DNA from 2 places in the Delftia sp. CH05 genome. Region 2 is predicted to be linked to the other one. Evidence: predicted binding sites of a transcription regulator. Region 2 holds the regulator's gene; the other holds the start of a gene.
The links. Region 2 encodes LexA, which represses DNA repair genes until DNA is damaged. Its sites were predicted from a motif close to ACTGTATNNNNATACAGT; they were not measured.
Positions count from the first base shown of each region.

Region 1: a site for LexA is predicted at 4,572-4,589, ahead of GRX31_RS20110 (PA0069 family radical SAM protein). Genes of this name have one in related genera too.

Region 1 covers NZ_WUMG01000029.1:10,948-18,782, reverse strand. Annotated here, with positions in the region: gene GRX31_RS20130 (LysR substrate-binding domain-containing protein) at 1-247, shown strand, start outside; gene GRX31_RS20125 (Bug family tripartite tricarboxylate transporter substrate binding protein) at 278-1,252, opposite strand; gene GRX31_RS20120 (mandelate racemase/muconate lactonizing enzyme family protein) at 1,288-2,412, opposite strand; gene GRX31_RS20115 (LysR family transcriptional regulator) at 2,519-3,385, shown strand; gene GRX31_RS20110 (PA0069 family radical SAM protein) at 3,423-4,565, opposite strand; gene rnk (nucleoside diphosphate kinase regulator) at 4,860-5,264, shown strand; gene GRX31_RS20100 (acyltransferase family protein) at 5,338-6,495, opposite strand; gene GRX31_RS20095 (GbsR/MarR family transcriptional regulator) at 6,664-7,260, shown strand; gene cydX (cytochrome bd-I oxidase subunit CydX) at 7,464-7,589, opposite strand; gene cydB (cytochrome d ubiquinol oxidase subunit II) at 7,639-7,835, opposite strand, start outside.
Region 2 covers NZ_WUMG01000009.1:96,406-104,240, forward strand. Annotated here, with positions in the region: gene GRX31_RS10170 (FecR domain-containing protein) at 1-819, opposite strand, end outside; gene GRX31_RS10175 (sigma-70 family RNA polymerase sigma factor) at 824-1,300, opposite strand; gene GRX31_RS10180 (AraC family transcriptional regulator) at 1,458-2,339, opposite strand; gene GRX31_RS10185 (MFS transporter) at 2,481-3,662, shown strand; gene GRX31_RS10190 (hypothetical protein) at 3,746-4,153, opposite strand; gene lexA (transcriptional repressor LexA) at 4,316-4,990, opposite strand; gene GRX31_RS10200 (asparaginase) at 5,089-6,078, shown strand; gene adk (adenylate kinase) at 6,169-6,825, opposite strand; gene kdsB (3-deoxy-manno-octulosonate cytidylyltransferase) at 7,082-7,835, opposite strand, start outside.

The DNA.
Region 1 (7,835 bases), on a different contig from region 2:
ATCGGTGCTGCAGGCCGCCGGCGTGCAGCCGCGCACCGAACTGGAGATCGGCAGCCGCGAAGCCATACGCGAAGCCGTGGCGCGCGGCCTGGGACTGGGCGCCGTGTCCGAAGCCGAATTCATCCCCGACCCGCGCTTTCGCCCGCTGCGCATCGCGGGCGACCCGGCCAGCACCACCACCTATGTCTATTGCATGCGCGAGCGCAGCGACAGCCTGCTGGTGAGGTCGTTTCTGGAGGCGATTTGAGGACCGCGCCGGGCCACCTCGGCCCCCGCCTCAGCCCTCCACCCTGATTCCGCGCGCCTGGATCAGCCGGGCCCACTTCGCCCGTTCATCGCGCATGAAGGCGTCAAAGCGCTGCGGCGTCCCCCCTCCATCCTCTGCGCCGAACTCTTCGAGCTTGGCCACCACATCGGGCATGGCCAGGATGCGGTTGACGTCCGCATTGATGCGGGCCACCAGATCGGCGGGCATTCTTGCGGGGCCCACCAGGCCGAACCAGATGCTCGCGTTGAACCCGGAATAGCCCTGCTCCGCCACGGTGGGAATCTCCGCGAAGGCCTTGGCGCGCTTCACGCCCGTCTGAGCCACTGCATGGACTTTTCCGCCCTTGATGAAGGGCGCCGCCGTGGTCATCCCCTCGAACGCGTAGTCGATCTGGCCGCCCAGCAGATCCGTCATCACGTTCGACGCGCCCTTGTACGGGATATGGAGCGCGGACACCGCCGCAGTCTGCTCGAACAGCGCCAGCGCGAGGTGCTGGGCCGACCCCGTGCCCGAGGAGCCGAAGCTGACCTCCCCCGGCTTTTGCTTCAACGCGGCCAGCAGGCCCTGCATGGTGGCGGAAGCCTTGGGGCTGGCAACCAGGACCTGCGGGGTCTGGCCCACCAGGGCGATGGCGGAGAAGTCCCGCTCCGGCGAGAAGCCGAGCCTGGGGTTGAGCGCAGGGGCAATGCCCAGCGCGTTGATGTGGCCCATCATGAGCGTCTGCCCATCGGGCGCGGCCCTGGCGGCCTCGGCAGCGGCAATCAGCCCCGCCGCGCCTGGCCGGTTCTCGACGATGACGGGAATGGCCCACAGCTGGTTGAGCCGGTTGGCGATGATCCGCGCCAGGATGTCCGTGCCGCCGCCTGCCGAGAAGCCGACGAGGATTTTGACCGGGCCCGCTGGCGGCCTGGCCTGTGCAAAGCCCGGATGGGCATGCAGGGCGGCGGCGGCGGCGGCCGAGGTCAGGAACTGTCTGCGTTGCATGGCTTGTCTCCTTGGATGATGGGCTGGCGGCGGTCTTACGCCACCGAGGTCCAGCGGCCGAACCGGGACACCTGCGCCTCGTCGAAATTGAAGCCGAGCCCCGGCGTCTGGTGCAGCACGACACGGCCCTTTTCCTGCGCCAGCTGGCGGTCCAGCAGGCGGCGGAAGTTCAGCACCTGGTCATCCCAGAAGAACTCGACATAGCGCGCATTGGGGGTCGCGGCCACCAGCGGCGCGTGCACATCGTGGAACCAGTGCGGACACATCTGCAGCCCATAGCCCGCCGCCATGGCGGCAATACGCTTCCACTCGGTAATGCCCCCGCAGACTGCAGCGTCGGTCTGCAGGATGGATGCGGCGCCCATATCGAGCAGATGCTTGTGGTACCAGCGGCCATAGCCGATTTCCGCGGTGGCCACAGGAATGCGGGTGAGCTTTGCCAGGCGGGCGTGGCTTTCGACATCGTCGGGGCTGAACGGCTCCTCGATGAAATAGGGGTCGTATGCCTCCATGCGGCGCAGGTACTGCATGGCCTGCACGGTGTCCACCCAGCCGTTGTTGCAGTCCAGCATGAGCTCCACGTCCGGGCCGATGGCCTCGCGCGCCGCCTTCACGCGCGACTCCTCGCCCTGGGGCGACCAGCGGCCGGTCTTCATCTTCACGGCCTGAAAGCCCAGCTCGACATAGCCGGCCATCTCCTCGCCGACATGGCCGGCGGTCTTGCCATCCACGTAGTAGCCGCCGCTGGCATAGGCCGGCACCGTGTCCAGCTCCACCGCGCCCAGGTACTTGTGCAAAGGCAGCTGGGCGGTGCGGGCATTGAGATCCCACAGCGCAATGTCGAGTGCGCTCAGTGCCCGCATCACGGTGCCCATGCGGCCTTGCAGCAGCGCCTCCTGGTACATCTCCTTCCACAGCCCTTCGACGGCCAGGGAATCGCGGCCCAGCAGCACAGGACCGAGCAGCTGCTCGACCGCTACGCGGAACAGCTCGCCCGCCGCATTGCCGACATAGCAAAAGCCGATGCCTTCGACGCCGTCGCTGCTGCGGACCTTGACCAGCCCGTAGTGGCGGTCGACCACGGTGCGGTTCGACAGATAGGTGACCTTGTCCAGCGGCACGCGGGCAACGCAGACTTCAATGGATTCGATGAGGGGCATGTGCTCTCCTGACATGGTTTGGAAGCGGGAACGAGCGAACTTTGCGCTTCAGGAGATCTGCAACAAAGATGGTGTCCCATGGTTCAGATGACGCAAAATGCGTCGCATGGATTCGCGCTTTCTCCAGAGCTTCATTGCCGTCGTGGACTGCGGCTCGATGGCCGACGCCGCGCGCAGGCTGGACCTGCCGCCCACCACCGTGGCCCAGCAGATGCGTGCGCTGGAGGCCGACGTGGGCTGCGCACTGCTCACGCGGGTGGGCCGGACGGTGCGGCCCACCGTCGTGGGCGCCCGGATCGTGGAGCATGCGCGGGAGGTGCTCAAATCCGTGGAGAACCTGAGGTCGGCCGCCTCGGCCACCGAGCTCCCCGCAGGCCCCCTGAGGCTGGGGGCAACGCCCACGGCGCTGATGGGCCTCGTGCCCCCGCTGCTGCGCCGGTGGATGAGCGCCCATCCGGCCGTGCGCGTCTACATCGAACCCGGCACCTCCTCACTGCTGCTGGACCAGGTGCAGGCCGGCCGTCTGGATGCGGCCATCCTTGTGCACCCGGCCTTCGCCATGCCCAAGACCTGCGAATGGCGGCTGATGCGCAGCGAGGCGCTGATTCTTCTCGCGCCCCGAGACATGAAGGTGCGCGATCCGCTGCTCACGGCCGCACGCGAACCCTTCATCCAGTACGACCGCAAGGTGGTGGCAGGAAAAATGGCGGATGAATACCTGCGGGGCCACGGCATCAAGCCGAAGGTCCGCTTCGAGCTGGACGGCATCGAGCAGATCGCACAGCTGGTTGCGGAAGGCTTCGGTGTCTCCATCCTGCCGGACTGGCCCGTGCTGGGACCGCCGGATGCCAGAACGCGCCGATGGCCGCTGCCCCCTCCGAGCCCGTCCCGCGAAGTGGGCATGGTGTGGCTGCGCTCTTCGGTGCGCTCCCCGCTGGCAGCCGCCTTGTCAGAGCTGATCGATTCCCGCTAGCGGACCATGCCCTGACCTGTGCCTGGCACGCAGGCTCTCAGAACAGGCTGCGTTGCGGCAGCAAAAGCGACGGGTGGTAGAGGCTGCAATCGAGCCGCAGCGGCTCGCGGTTGAATCCGTACCGACGGCAGGCCAGGGCGAAGCGCTGGCGCAGCAGCTCGGCCCAGTGGCCGGTACCTTTCATGCGCTGGCCGAACTCGGCGTTGTACACGCGGCCGGCCTCGCGCTGCTCGCCCTGGATGCCGTGCAGGTCGCGCACGCGCTCCATCACGCGGCGGGCGCGGTCGGGGTAGTGCACCTGCAGCCATTGCTCGAACAGCGGCGCCACTTCCCAGGGCAGGCGCAGCACGGCATAGAAGGCGTGGCGCGCGCCTGCGTCGGCGGCCGCCTCCAGCACCTTCTCCAGGTCTTCGTTGATGAAGGGAATCTGCGGTGCCAGGCTCACGCCCACGGGCACGCCCGCCTCGGTCAACGCGCGGATGCTGCGCAGCCGGCGGTACGGCGCGGCGGCGCGCGGCTCCAGGTGGCGGGCCAGGTCGGCATCCAGCGTGGTCAGCGTGATGTGCACCGAGGCCAGGCCCTGGCGCGCCAGCGGGGCCAGCAGGTCCAGGTCACGCTCCACCCCGCTGCCCTTGGTGACGATGGAAAACGGGTGACGCGCCTCGGCCAGCACTTCGATCAGGCGGCGCGTCAGCCCCAGCTCGCGCTCCACGGGCTGGTAGCAGTCGGTGACCGAGCCCAGCATCACGGGCGCGGCCACATGGCTGGCGCGCGACAGCTCGGCGCGCAGCAGCTCGGGCAGGTTCTGCTTGGCGATGAGCCGGGTCTCGAAGTCCAGCCCCGGCGACCAGCCCAGGTAGCTGTGCGTGGGCCGGGCATAGCAATAGATGCAGCCATGCTCGCAGCCCCGGTAGGGATTGAGCCCCATGTGAAACGGCAGGTCGGGCGACTGGTGGCGGCTCAGCGCCGAGCGGGCCTGCTCCCAGCGCAGTTCGGTGCGCAGGGGCGCGGCTTCCTCGCCTTCGGCCGGCGCCTCAAGACTGCCCCAGCCGTCGTCAAAGGCCTCGCGCGGATCGGTGGTGAAGCGGTGTGCCAGTTGGCTGGCTGCGCCCCGGCCCTTGATGGCGTGCAGGGGCACCCGGGCCGTGTCGTGATGAGGCGTGGGAGGACTGGAAAGCATGAAGAAACTGTATAAAAATACAGCCATGCCAACAAGCACTCCCCGCATGCCTGCGGTTGCGCAGTGGGTTTTGCCGGCTTGGCAAGTGCCCGCGCCAATCCGCACCGCACCGTGCGGGTTCGCTTGGCAGAACGCGCACGGGCCTGCACAATGGCCTTATCGCACCAACTTGGTGCTTTTCTCTTTTCTGAAGATGCCTTGGCCCGGACAACCGCGTTGCCCGGGCTTTTGTCCGTTTGGGCGCCGCTGCCCTTCACTGCAGCCACGGCGCAAGCACACAAGGGAGCCAACACCATGGAGCGCAAGCCCCACATCATTCTTTCGTCCCTGGACCTGGAACGCATCGAGGCCCTGCTGGACAAGCAGCCCGCCTTTCCCGGCCGCGAGGCGCTCGAGGCCGAGCTGGACCGTGCCGACGTGCTCGAACCCAGGGAAATGCCGCCCAACGTGGTGACCATGAATTCCACGGTGCGCTTCACGCTGCTGGAGTCGGGCAAGACCAATACGCTGACCCTGGTCTATCCCAAGGAGATGGATGGCAGCGCCGACAAGGTGTCGGTGTTCGCGCCCGTGGGCATTGCCCTGCTGGGCCTGAGCGTGGGCGACCAGTCCCGCATGCCCGGCCCCTCGGGCCAGGTCACCGTGCGCGTGGATGCCATCGAGTTCCAGCCGGAAAGCGCGGGCGAGCTGCACCGTTGAACGCCGACCGGCGTGAAGCGAAAAAGGCAGCCCACCGGCTGCCTTTGTTGTTTGTGGGCTGACGCACCGCGCCTCAGCGCAGGCCCGCCACAAATGCCGCGATCAGGCCGGTGCCCACCAGGCCGGCCTGCCAGCGCAGCGCCATGTGCCAGCTGGGAACGTGGCGCTCCACGCGCTCGTACAGCAGATGGCCGGCCGCAATCGACAGCACGAAGGCCGTGCACATGCCCAGCAGGGCGGCGGGAATGGACTGTGGCCAGAAATGGCTTTCCACGGCATTGACCAGCAGGCAGACCGAGAAGTGCACGAGAAACACCGAGTACGAAATCTTGCCCAGCCGGCGCAGCGGCGCCCAGCCTTGTGCCTGGGCAAACGCGGGGCTGCGCATGGCCGCGACCAGGGCCAGCGCCGTGGCACCGGCCAGCGCGATGCGGTCGCGCCACTCCAGTGCCAGCGCCGCCACGACCAGGGCCACGATCAGCAGGGACCAGCTCCAGGCCGTCGAGGACTTGTCCGCATGCGCGGCCCAGTAGGCCAGCATGCCCAGGCCGTAGGCGCCAAAGAAGTACGGCGCCCACACATCCCATTGCGCATCCAGATTGAAGCCCAGCAGCGAGGCCGCCACGCCGATCACCACCAGCGCCTGCGCCACGCTCAGCGTCCAGGGCCAGCAGCGCGACAGCGCCTGGCCACCGAAGCGTCGGCGCAGCAAGGCGCCGCCCCAGCGCGTGCCGGCCAGCAGCAGCGCCGTCAGCGCAAACAGCTGGAAGTCGATGGACACGTACCAGACGCCGGCGGACAGCGACTCCTCGCCCACGATGTTCTGCAGCAGCAGCGCATGCGCCACCAGCTGCCAGAGATCGGGCTCGCCCGACACCGAGGCATGGTCGAACCAGGGCCGCACGGCCGCCGAGACGACGATGGCCACGACCAGGGCCACGGCATAGGGCACGACCAGGCGCACGAAGCGGCGCCCGATGCGCGACCACGGATCGCTGTGCAAGCCGTGGCCTTGCGGCGCCATGCTGGCTGCCGCCAGGTAGCCGCCCAGCACCAGGAAGATCTGCACGGCCATGCGCGCATATTCATAGAGCCAGTCGATGAGGTCCGGCGCGGCCGGATGGGCGATATCGGACATGGGGCCGTAGAAGGCCAGGTGGTGCCAGACGATGGCGGCACAGGCCATGCCCTTGGTGCAGTCGATCAGCGCACTGCGGCTAGCGTGGGACATGGGGCAATCTGCAATCTGCGAACGGGTCGGGAAGCGGGAGGCGCTGGGCCCGGGCCGCCTGGCCGCAAGCCCGCAAAGGCGCCATTGTGCGCCTTTTGACCGCGTCTTGCAGAAAGCTGACGCACCGCTTTCCAAGCCGCACAGGACATGCCGGCACGCGAGGGCACAATGCATGCCATGACGCAACCCAAACCTCTTCCGGCGTTGAACCGGCAGTTCGTCTCGCACTTCGGCGAGATGGGTAGCCGCTGGGGCATCAACCGCACGGTAGGCCAGATCTACGCTCTGCTGTTTCTTTCGCCCGAGCCGCTCAATGCCGACCAGATCGCCGAGACGCTGGAGTTCTCGCGCTCCAACGTGAGCATGGGGCTCAAGGAATTGCAGGCCTGGCGCCTGGTGCAATTGCGCCACCAGCCAGGCGACCGGCGCGAGTATTTCGAGGCGCCGCAGGATGTCTGGGAAATCTTCCGCCGCCTGGCCGAGGAACGCCGCCGCCGCGAGATCGAGCCCACCCAGTCCATGCTGCGCGCCGCCATGCTGGAGGAAGTCACCACCGAAGAGGAACGCTACGCCCAGCAGCGCATGCGCGACATGTACGAGCTGATCGACCGGCTCATGAACTGGTTCGACGACGTGCAGCGCCTGTCGCCCGAGACCGCCATGCAGCTCATGGGCATGGGCACGGCCGTGACGCGGCTGCTGGATCTGAAGGACCGCATCACGGGCGGCAAGGGCCGCGCCAAGGCGGATGACACCGACGATTGAACCTGGCAAGCCTGCGTACAAAAATGAGCTCCCGAGGGAGCTCATCGTGTTTACAGCAATGCTTCATTGGCGGTAAGCGCGTGCAAAAACTGGCGTAGCCCAAAGCGAGGGACACCGAGCAAGGGCCGCCCGCCCCCGCAGCGAGGGTGTCGTCCCCCTCCCGAAGAGAGAGGGGGAAGGCGCGAAGCGCCTCAGGGGGAGCTTTATTTCTCCCGGGCCAGGAGTTCGCGGCGCGTGGCCTCGTCGTCCATCAGTTCGTACCACATCGCGTTGAGCACCGCGAAGGCGGCCGCCAGCGGCAGGCCGAGCAACCAGGCGAAGTACCACATGGTGTTGTGTCCTTTCTTGACGTTGACTGTCGTTGCTTGATTCGGTGGATCAGTACGAGTGGCCGCGGCCCTCGATGATGGCCATCGGGTCGACCTTGCCGCGCAGCACGCTGTAGACCCAGCTGGTGTAGGCCACGATGAGGGGCACGAAGATCAGCGCGCACACCAGCATGATGAACAGCGTCACATGGCTGGACGAAGAGTCCCAGACCGTGAGGCTGTGCTGCGGGTTCAGCGACGAGGGCA
Region 2 (7,835 bases):
CAGGTAGCCGGGCCGGTAGCGGGCGAGGGCGTCGATCAGCTGGCCCAGCGGCATGTCCAGCGCGATCAGTCCGCCTTCGTGCCAGCTGGCGGCAAAGGGATCGGCAGACGCGGGTGGCTGGGCGGCGCTGGCCGAGAAGGCGGCGTGTTGCCCGGCCTGCAGCTCGGTGGGGGTGGCTTCGCTGTCCAGGGGCTGCAGGCGCACGGTCTTTTCCTGCACGTTGACATGGCACAGGCCGTCGTCCGCGACATGGACCGTGAAGCGCGTTCCCAGGGCCAGTACATGGCCTTGCGGGGTTTGCACACTGAAGGGGCGGCCCAGTGCGTCTGGCCCGGTGGCGACGAGGATGCGGCCGCGGTAAAGGCGCAGCAGGCGCTGGCGGTCGTCGAAAGCCACGTCCACGGAGGTGGCTGTATCCAGGGCCACCAGGGAGCCGTCGGGCAGCGTCAGGTCGCGGCGCTCGCCAGTGGCGGTGCGATGAGCTGCCTGCCAGTGCTCGAGCGGCGCGCCTTTCCAGGCGAGCCAGGCCGTGGCACCACTGCCCAGGCCAAGGGCCACAGCACGCACCGCAGAACGGCGATTGGGGTCGGAGCGGCGGCCCAGCGCCTGGCGCGCCAAGGGTGCGGGCAGATGCGACAGCTGTGCGGTGACGGATTGCACGCGCAGCCAGGCGCGCTGGTGGGCGGGGTCGGCCTCGTGCCAGTCCGTCCATGCCTGCTGCAGGCTTGGCGTCACCGCGGTGCCGCGCAGTTTCACGTGCCAGGCAGCGGCCTCATGCAAGGCCCGTCGGTCGTTGCTTTCCAAAGATCCCTCGCCCATGTGGCTATGCCAGGACCAGGCAGCAATGCTCCATCGCCCGGGTCAGGTAGTTGCTGACGGTGCGCAGCGACACGCCCAGGCGCTCGGCGATCTCGGGGTAGCTCAGTTCCTCGAAATGGGACAGGACGAAGGCTTCGCGCACCTTGGGTGCAAGGCCCTGGAGCATGCGGTCCACGTCGAGCAGGGTCTGCTGGACGATGGCCTGCTCCTCGGGCGAAGGCGCCAGCGACTGCGGCAGCTGTGCAAGATAGTCCAGATAGGACTGCTCCAGCGTGCGGCGGCGAAACAGGTCGGTGACCAGGCCGCGGGCGATGGTGGCCAGGTAGCGCCTGGGCTCGCGGATGTCCTGCTGCGGCACTGGCGAGCGCAGCAGGCGCACGAAGGTGTCCTGGGCCAGGTCGGCCGCATCGTCACGGTTGCCCAGGCGCTTGCGCAGCAGGCTTTCCAGCCAGGGATGGTGATTCTGGTAGAGGCTGTGCACGGAGAGGGCTTGTGCGAAAGAAGCGGGGAGGCCGGGCGTAGAAGCCGAGATGGGCAACGTGGCGGTCTCGGTTGCAAAAGATAATAAGAATGCTTATCAATTATCTTTCACGCAGGCTTTACTCCTGAGGACTGGGTATCTTTCTGTTGCATGTGCGCTACAGGGAGATGCTGGCGGAACTTCCACGCCGGCCCTGCGCCGGGCGATTGCGCTGGTAGGCGCTGGGCGGAGCGCCAAAGCTGCGCCGGAAGACGGCGGTGAAGGCGCTGGGACTGTCGTATCCATGGGAGAGCGCCACTTCCAGGACCGAGGCGCCAGCGGCCAGCCGGGGCAGGCTGAGCAGAAGACGGGCCTGGCGGCACCATGCGCCGAAGTTCATGCCGGTCTCGCGCAGGAACAGGCGTGCCAGCGTGCGGGGATGCATGTGCAGCCGCTGTGCCCAACTGGCCAGGCCGGCGTCCTGCGATGGGTCGTCCACAAAGCTGCGGCAGCAGGCGGCCAGGGCGCCATGCCGGGGCATGGGCACGTGCAAGGACAGGGCGCGGGCGCGCTCCATTTCGTCGAGGATCAACTGCATGACACGCTCCTCCCTGCCGCCCAGCGGGTAGTCCATGGGCAGCTCGATGGCCTCCAGCACGAGTTCGCGCAGCAGGGGCGTGACCTGCATCACTCGGCAGTCTTGCCACAGGCCGGGCCGCAGCCCCGGCTCCACGAACACGGTGCGCATGGCCACGGGGCCGGCGGCCATGTGGATGGCGTGCAGGGACTGTGGTGGAACCCAGACGGCGCATCCCGGGGGGACGACCCAACTGCCCGAATCCGCGCGGATCAGCATCACTCCCTCGGTGGCATGCAGCAGCTGGCCGCGGCGGTGGGCATGCGGTGCGATGGCAGCGCCGGCCGCCATGTCTGTGGCAAAGGCCACGACCGGGCGGGCCGTGTGCTCGCCGTGCGGGGGCAATGGAGCGGCCGCAGGCACGTCATCCAGGCAAGCGCGTGTGCGGGCATGGGAAAGTGGGCCACTTTGCCGGGTTGTCATTTTCTCGACGATTGTTGTTGCTTCGTAGCAGGAATGCAGATCATGCACTTTCTACGATGACCCACTTTCAATCCGCAGGAAAGTGGCAGGTATGGAGATGATTTCCCTTTCGAGAATGACGGACGTGACAGGAGGCAGGGCATGAACCGCGCACGTCTGGGGCTGCTTACGGGCACGCATGCCATCAACGACCTCTACCAGGGACTGGTTCCTGCGCTGTTGCCCTTCATGGTGCTGGAGCGCGGCTACAGCTATACGGAAGCCAGCGGCCTGATGCTGGCGGCCACGGGCCTGTCGAGCATGGTCCAGCCGCTGTTCGGCCTGTATGCCGACCGGTCGCCACGGCCCTGGATGGTGCCGGCCGGCTTTGTGGTGGCCGCCCTGGGCCTGGCCCTGGTGGGCATGAGCCCGGACTACTGGGTCAGCTGGTTGGCTGCCGTGCTGTGCGGCCTGGGGATCGCGGCCTACCATCCGTCCGCAACGGTGGCGGCCCGCATGGCGGGCGGCAGCTCGCAGAAGGCGATGAGCGTGTTTTCGGTGGGCGGAACGGCGGGGGCATCGTTCGCTCCCATGCTGGCGGCGGCCGTGGTGGGCGCAGGCGCCTTGCACCGCAGCTGGATGCTGGCCCTGCCTGCAGCGGCCATGCTGGTGCTCTGGTATGCCTGTACCTGGCGGGATGGAGCCAAGGACCATTGCGCCACCCGGCGCCCGGCCGTGGCGCAGGGCGAATTGCCGGCCAACCACTGGCGCGCCTTCTTCCTGCTGTGCGGGGTCATCGTCTGCTGGTCGATTCCCTATGTGACGGTGCTGTCCACCCTGCCCATGTTCGTGACGCGCGAGCTGGGCGGCTCGGACTTCATGGGAGCGGCCACGCTGACCTCATTCACAGCCGCTGCGGCGGTGGGTACTTTGCTGGGGGGCACGCTTGCAGATCGCCGGGGGCGCATGCAGGCCATCCGCGCCGGCTACCTGCTGGCATTGCCTGCTCTGGCGGCCCTGGCCCTGGCCTCCACGCCATGGATGGCGCTGGCCTGCACCATGGCCCTGGGCGTGTGCATGTTTCTTCCGTTTGCCGCCCAGGTCACGCTGGCCCAGGACTATCTGCCGCGCAACCAGGCCACGGCCAGCGGGCTGACCCTGGGGCTGGCCATGTCGATAGGCGGCATGGTGGCGCCGTTGTTCGGCATGCTGTCCGATGCGCGCGGACTGCGTTTTTCGTTGAGCGTCGTGCTGTGCATTCTGTGCGTTGCCGCGGCGCAGGCGTGGTGCATGCGCAATCGGCGCAGCGAGGGGAGTGCTGCACCGGCGGCTGTCAGGGCCTGATGCGCAGCCCCTGCCGCTGGGCAAGGCAAGAGACAGGCCCGGGCTCTCGCAGACCGGGTGGACGGGTTGGTCTCAGGGCGACCTCAGGCCGGTGTCTGCGCGCCGTGCGCTTCCATGCGTTCCAGGGCGGCACAGACATCGGCCATGCGGCCCGAGATGAACAGGCATTCGGGCTGCTCCTGCGGCGAGCGCTGGATGATGCGCAGACCCGAAGGCAGGGCCTGATCTGCCGGAAGGGAGGGCAGTTCGGGTTGCAGGGGCAGCAGCAGCTGCGCATCCCTGTGTTCTGGCAGCCGTGCTGACTTGCTGCGCCGCTGCTGGCTGCGGCGGCGGGCCTTGCTGAAGGACAGGATGGTCGCCTGCTCGGATTGCACAGGCGATTCGGGCTGGATGGTGCGCATGGCGGGCTCCATGGCGGCGGCGGGCAGGCGAATGCCCTGTGCCAGGCGCAGGAAGGACAGAGAAGACAGTGTTGGCAGAGCGAATCCCATGTGACGACTCCTGTTGGCGTATTTCAAAGAGGCATGGACACAGGCAGGATTGCGGTTTGCGGGCAAAGCTCCGCCCAGGGCGAAGCTGCAAGGCTTCGCGCCTACCACCTGGGCGGTGCATGAAGTAGGGGGTGGCAACCCGTGCAGGGCTGCCCGTCCGGCTTACATGGACATGCTGTTGCGGATCAGCCCCACGGCCAGGCCTTCAATGGCAAAGGCCTCTTCGGGAGCGACGCGGATCACCGGGTAATCGGGGTTTTCCGGCAGGAGCTCCACGCCCTGCGTGGTGCGGCGCAGGCGCTTGACGGTGACTTCATCTCCCAGGCGTGCCACGACGATCTGCCCGTTGCGGGCTTCATGCGCGGACTGCACGGCCAGCAGATCGCCGTCCATGATGCCCGCGTCGCGCATGGACATGCCGCGCACGCGCAGCAGATAGTCCGGGCGGACCTGGAACAGGCTGGGTTCGACGGAATAGGTCTGGTCGATATGTTCCTGGGCGAGAATGGGCGAGCCCGCCGCAACGCGGCCCACCAGCGGCAGCATCAGCGGCGCCAGGGCCGACAGCGGCAGCCCGAAGCTGGTGCCGCGTGCGGCATTGATGTTGCGCACGGTGTCGGTACGCAGGCGAATGCCGCGGGAGGTGCCGCTGACCAGTTCGATCACGCCTTTGCGGGCCAGGGCCTGCAGATGTTCCTCTGCTGCGTTGGCGGACTTGAAGCCCAGCGTGTTGGCGATTTCCGCGCGGGTGGGGGGCGCGCCCGTGCGGGAGATGGCGGCCTGGATCAGGTCCAGGATCTGTTGCTGGCGGGCGGTGAGCTTGGGATGGTCGAGCATGGCGTGCGTCCGGTCCTTGAATTCAGATGGCAGGCAGAGAAGTCATCTGATGATTTATACAGTATCTGTATTTTTAACCAGTTTTCCAAGAGGTGCAAGTGGGGCAGTCAAAGTTGGTGATTCTTGGCACGGGCGGCACCATCGCCGGCCGGGCGGATTCGCAGTCGCAGGCAGTGGGATACAAGGCCGGACAGATCACGGTGCAGTCGCTGCTCGATGCCGTGCCGGATCTGGAGCAGCAGGCGCTGGGGCCTGTGCAGACGCAGCAGATCGCGCAGGTGGACAGCAAGGATATGGACTGGTCCGTGTGGCGCGCGTTGCTGCGTGCCTGCACGCAGGCGCTGGAGGATGCGGACACACGCGCCGTGGTGATCACGCATGGAACGGACACGCTGGAAGAGACGGCCTGGCTGCTGCACAGCCTGCTGCCTGCCGCCAAGCCCATAGTGCTCACTTGCGCCATGCGCCCGGCCACGGCCCTGCTGGCCGACGGACCGCAGAATCTGCGCGATGCCGTGACCGTGGCCGCCAGCGGCGGGCGCAGCGGTGTGTGGGTGGTGGCCGGCGGCGAGGTGCATGCGGCGGCCCAGGTGCAAAAGGTCCACCCTTACCGACTGCAGGCCATGCGCTCCATGGAAGGTGGCCCGCAGGCCGTGGTGGAGGAAGGACGCGTGCGCTGGCTGGTGCCTGATGCGCCGGTCACGCCGGTCGCCCCCGTTGCGCGGATGGTGACTTCCGCTCCCGCTCTGTCTGACCTGCTGGCGCTGGATGAGCTGCCCTGGGTCGAGGTGGTGTTCAGCGGTGCCCTGGCGCGTGCCTGCGGCGTGGATGCGCTGGTGGCCGCCGGCGTGCGCGGCATCGTGGTGGCCGGCACGGGCAATGCGACCATTCACGAAAGCATGGAAGCGGCCTTGCTGCGTGCGCGCGACAAAGGCGTCTGGATCTGGCGGGGCACGCGCTGCGCCGAAGGCCTGCCCGTTGCCTCGGGGCTTGGCACGGACCCCGCAGAGGCCGATCTGGTCCAACTGCCCGTGGCCAAGGCACGGATTGCCATGATGCTGGCGCTGGCCGCGCAGCCGCGCGACTGATCCTCCGGGCGTCGCCGGCGCTTCAGATGCAGGCGGGCAACAAAAAAGCACCCGGCGGGTGCTTTTCTGGGGTCTGGCGCATGGCCTGTGTCATTCAGCCAGTGCTGCCAGGGCGCGCTGGGTGATGTCTTCCACCGAGCCCAGGCCGCTGATGGCGCGGTACTTGGGGGCTGCTGCGGCTTCCTTCTCGGCCCAGGCGCGGTAGTAGTCCACCAGCGGGCGGGTCTGGCTGCTGTAGACGTCCAGGCGCTTCTTGACCGTTTCTTCCTTGTCGTCCTCGCGCTGCACCAGCGGCTCGCCGGTCACGTCGTCCAGGCCTTCGACCTTGGGCGGGTTGAACGTGACGTGGTAGGTGCGGCCCGAAGCGGGGTGGGAGCGGCGGCCGCTCATGCGCTCGATGATGGCATCGAAGGGCACATCGATCTCGAGCACGTAGTCCAGCTTCACGCCGGCGGCCTTCATGGCGTCGGCCTGGGGAATGGTGCGGGGAAATCCGTCGAACAGGAAGCCGTTGGCGCAATCGGGCTGGGCAATGCGCTCCTTGACCAGATTGATGATCAGGTCGTCGCTGACCAGTTGGCCGGCGTCCATCACGGCCTTGGCCTGCTGGCCCAGGGGCGTGCCGGCCTTGACGGCGGCACGCAGCATGTCACCGGTGGAGATCTGGGGAATGCCGTACTTCTGGCAGATGAAAGCGGCTTGCGTGCCTTTGCCGGCGCCGGGTGCGCCCAACAAAATCAGTTTCATGGAAGTCCTTGAGGAGAGTAGAAATTCTTGTCTGCCGGATCGGCCCACCGGGGCGGACAGTCCATGCGTCATATTTTTGTCGCGGGCAAGGATAGCACGCACAGGGCCAACACTGGCTTACACGCACGGGGCAAAACTGTCGCCTGTGCAATCGCCAAAACCTGCGTTTTGCTGTCCGACAAAACCGCATGGGCGGTGTTGCTGCAAATGGCGATGCCCGGCATCGCCATTTGTGCGTTTTCAGCGGCCGGCCGATTCAGGCCGACGGATTGGACAGCTGGGCGCGCACCCGCTCCAGATCCTCGCGCGTGTCCACGCCAGGGCCGGGTGCATGGGGTGTGACATGGACGGCGATGCGGTGGCCGTGCCACAGCGCACGCAACTGCTCCAGGGCCTCCAGTGCCTCGGTGGGTGCCTGGGAAAGCTGGGGGAAGCTGCGCAGGAAGCCGGCGCGATAGCTGTAGATGCCGATGTGGCGCAGCGGTGCGAAGCCGGGGTAGCCCAACGCTGCCGATGCCGTCTCCCACCATGCCTGGTCCGCATGCTCGCGCGCGAAGGGAATGGGCGCACGGCTGAAATAGTGGGCCATGCCCTGGGCATCGCAGACGACCTTGACCACGTTCGGGTTGACGAAGTCGGCAAGGCTGTCAATGGCATGCGCCGCCGTTCCCATGCTGGCCGAAGGTTGCCGGGGCAGCAGGGCGGCCACGGCGTCGATGAGTTCGGGGGCGATCAGCGGCTCGTCGCCCTGGACATTGACCACGATGTCATCGCCATCGAGACCCAGCAGCGCGCAGGCCTCGGCCAGTCGGTCGCTGCCGCTGGCATGGTCGTTGCGCGTGAGCACGGCCGCCACGCCATGCGCGGTACAGGCGGCGAGGATGCTTTCGTCATCGGCTGCGACCACGCACCGCGCGGCGCCGCTGCGGCTGGCGCGCTGTGCCACGCGCACGACCATGGGAAGGCCTGCAATGTCGGCCAGGGGCTTGCCCGGCAGGCGGCTGGAAGAC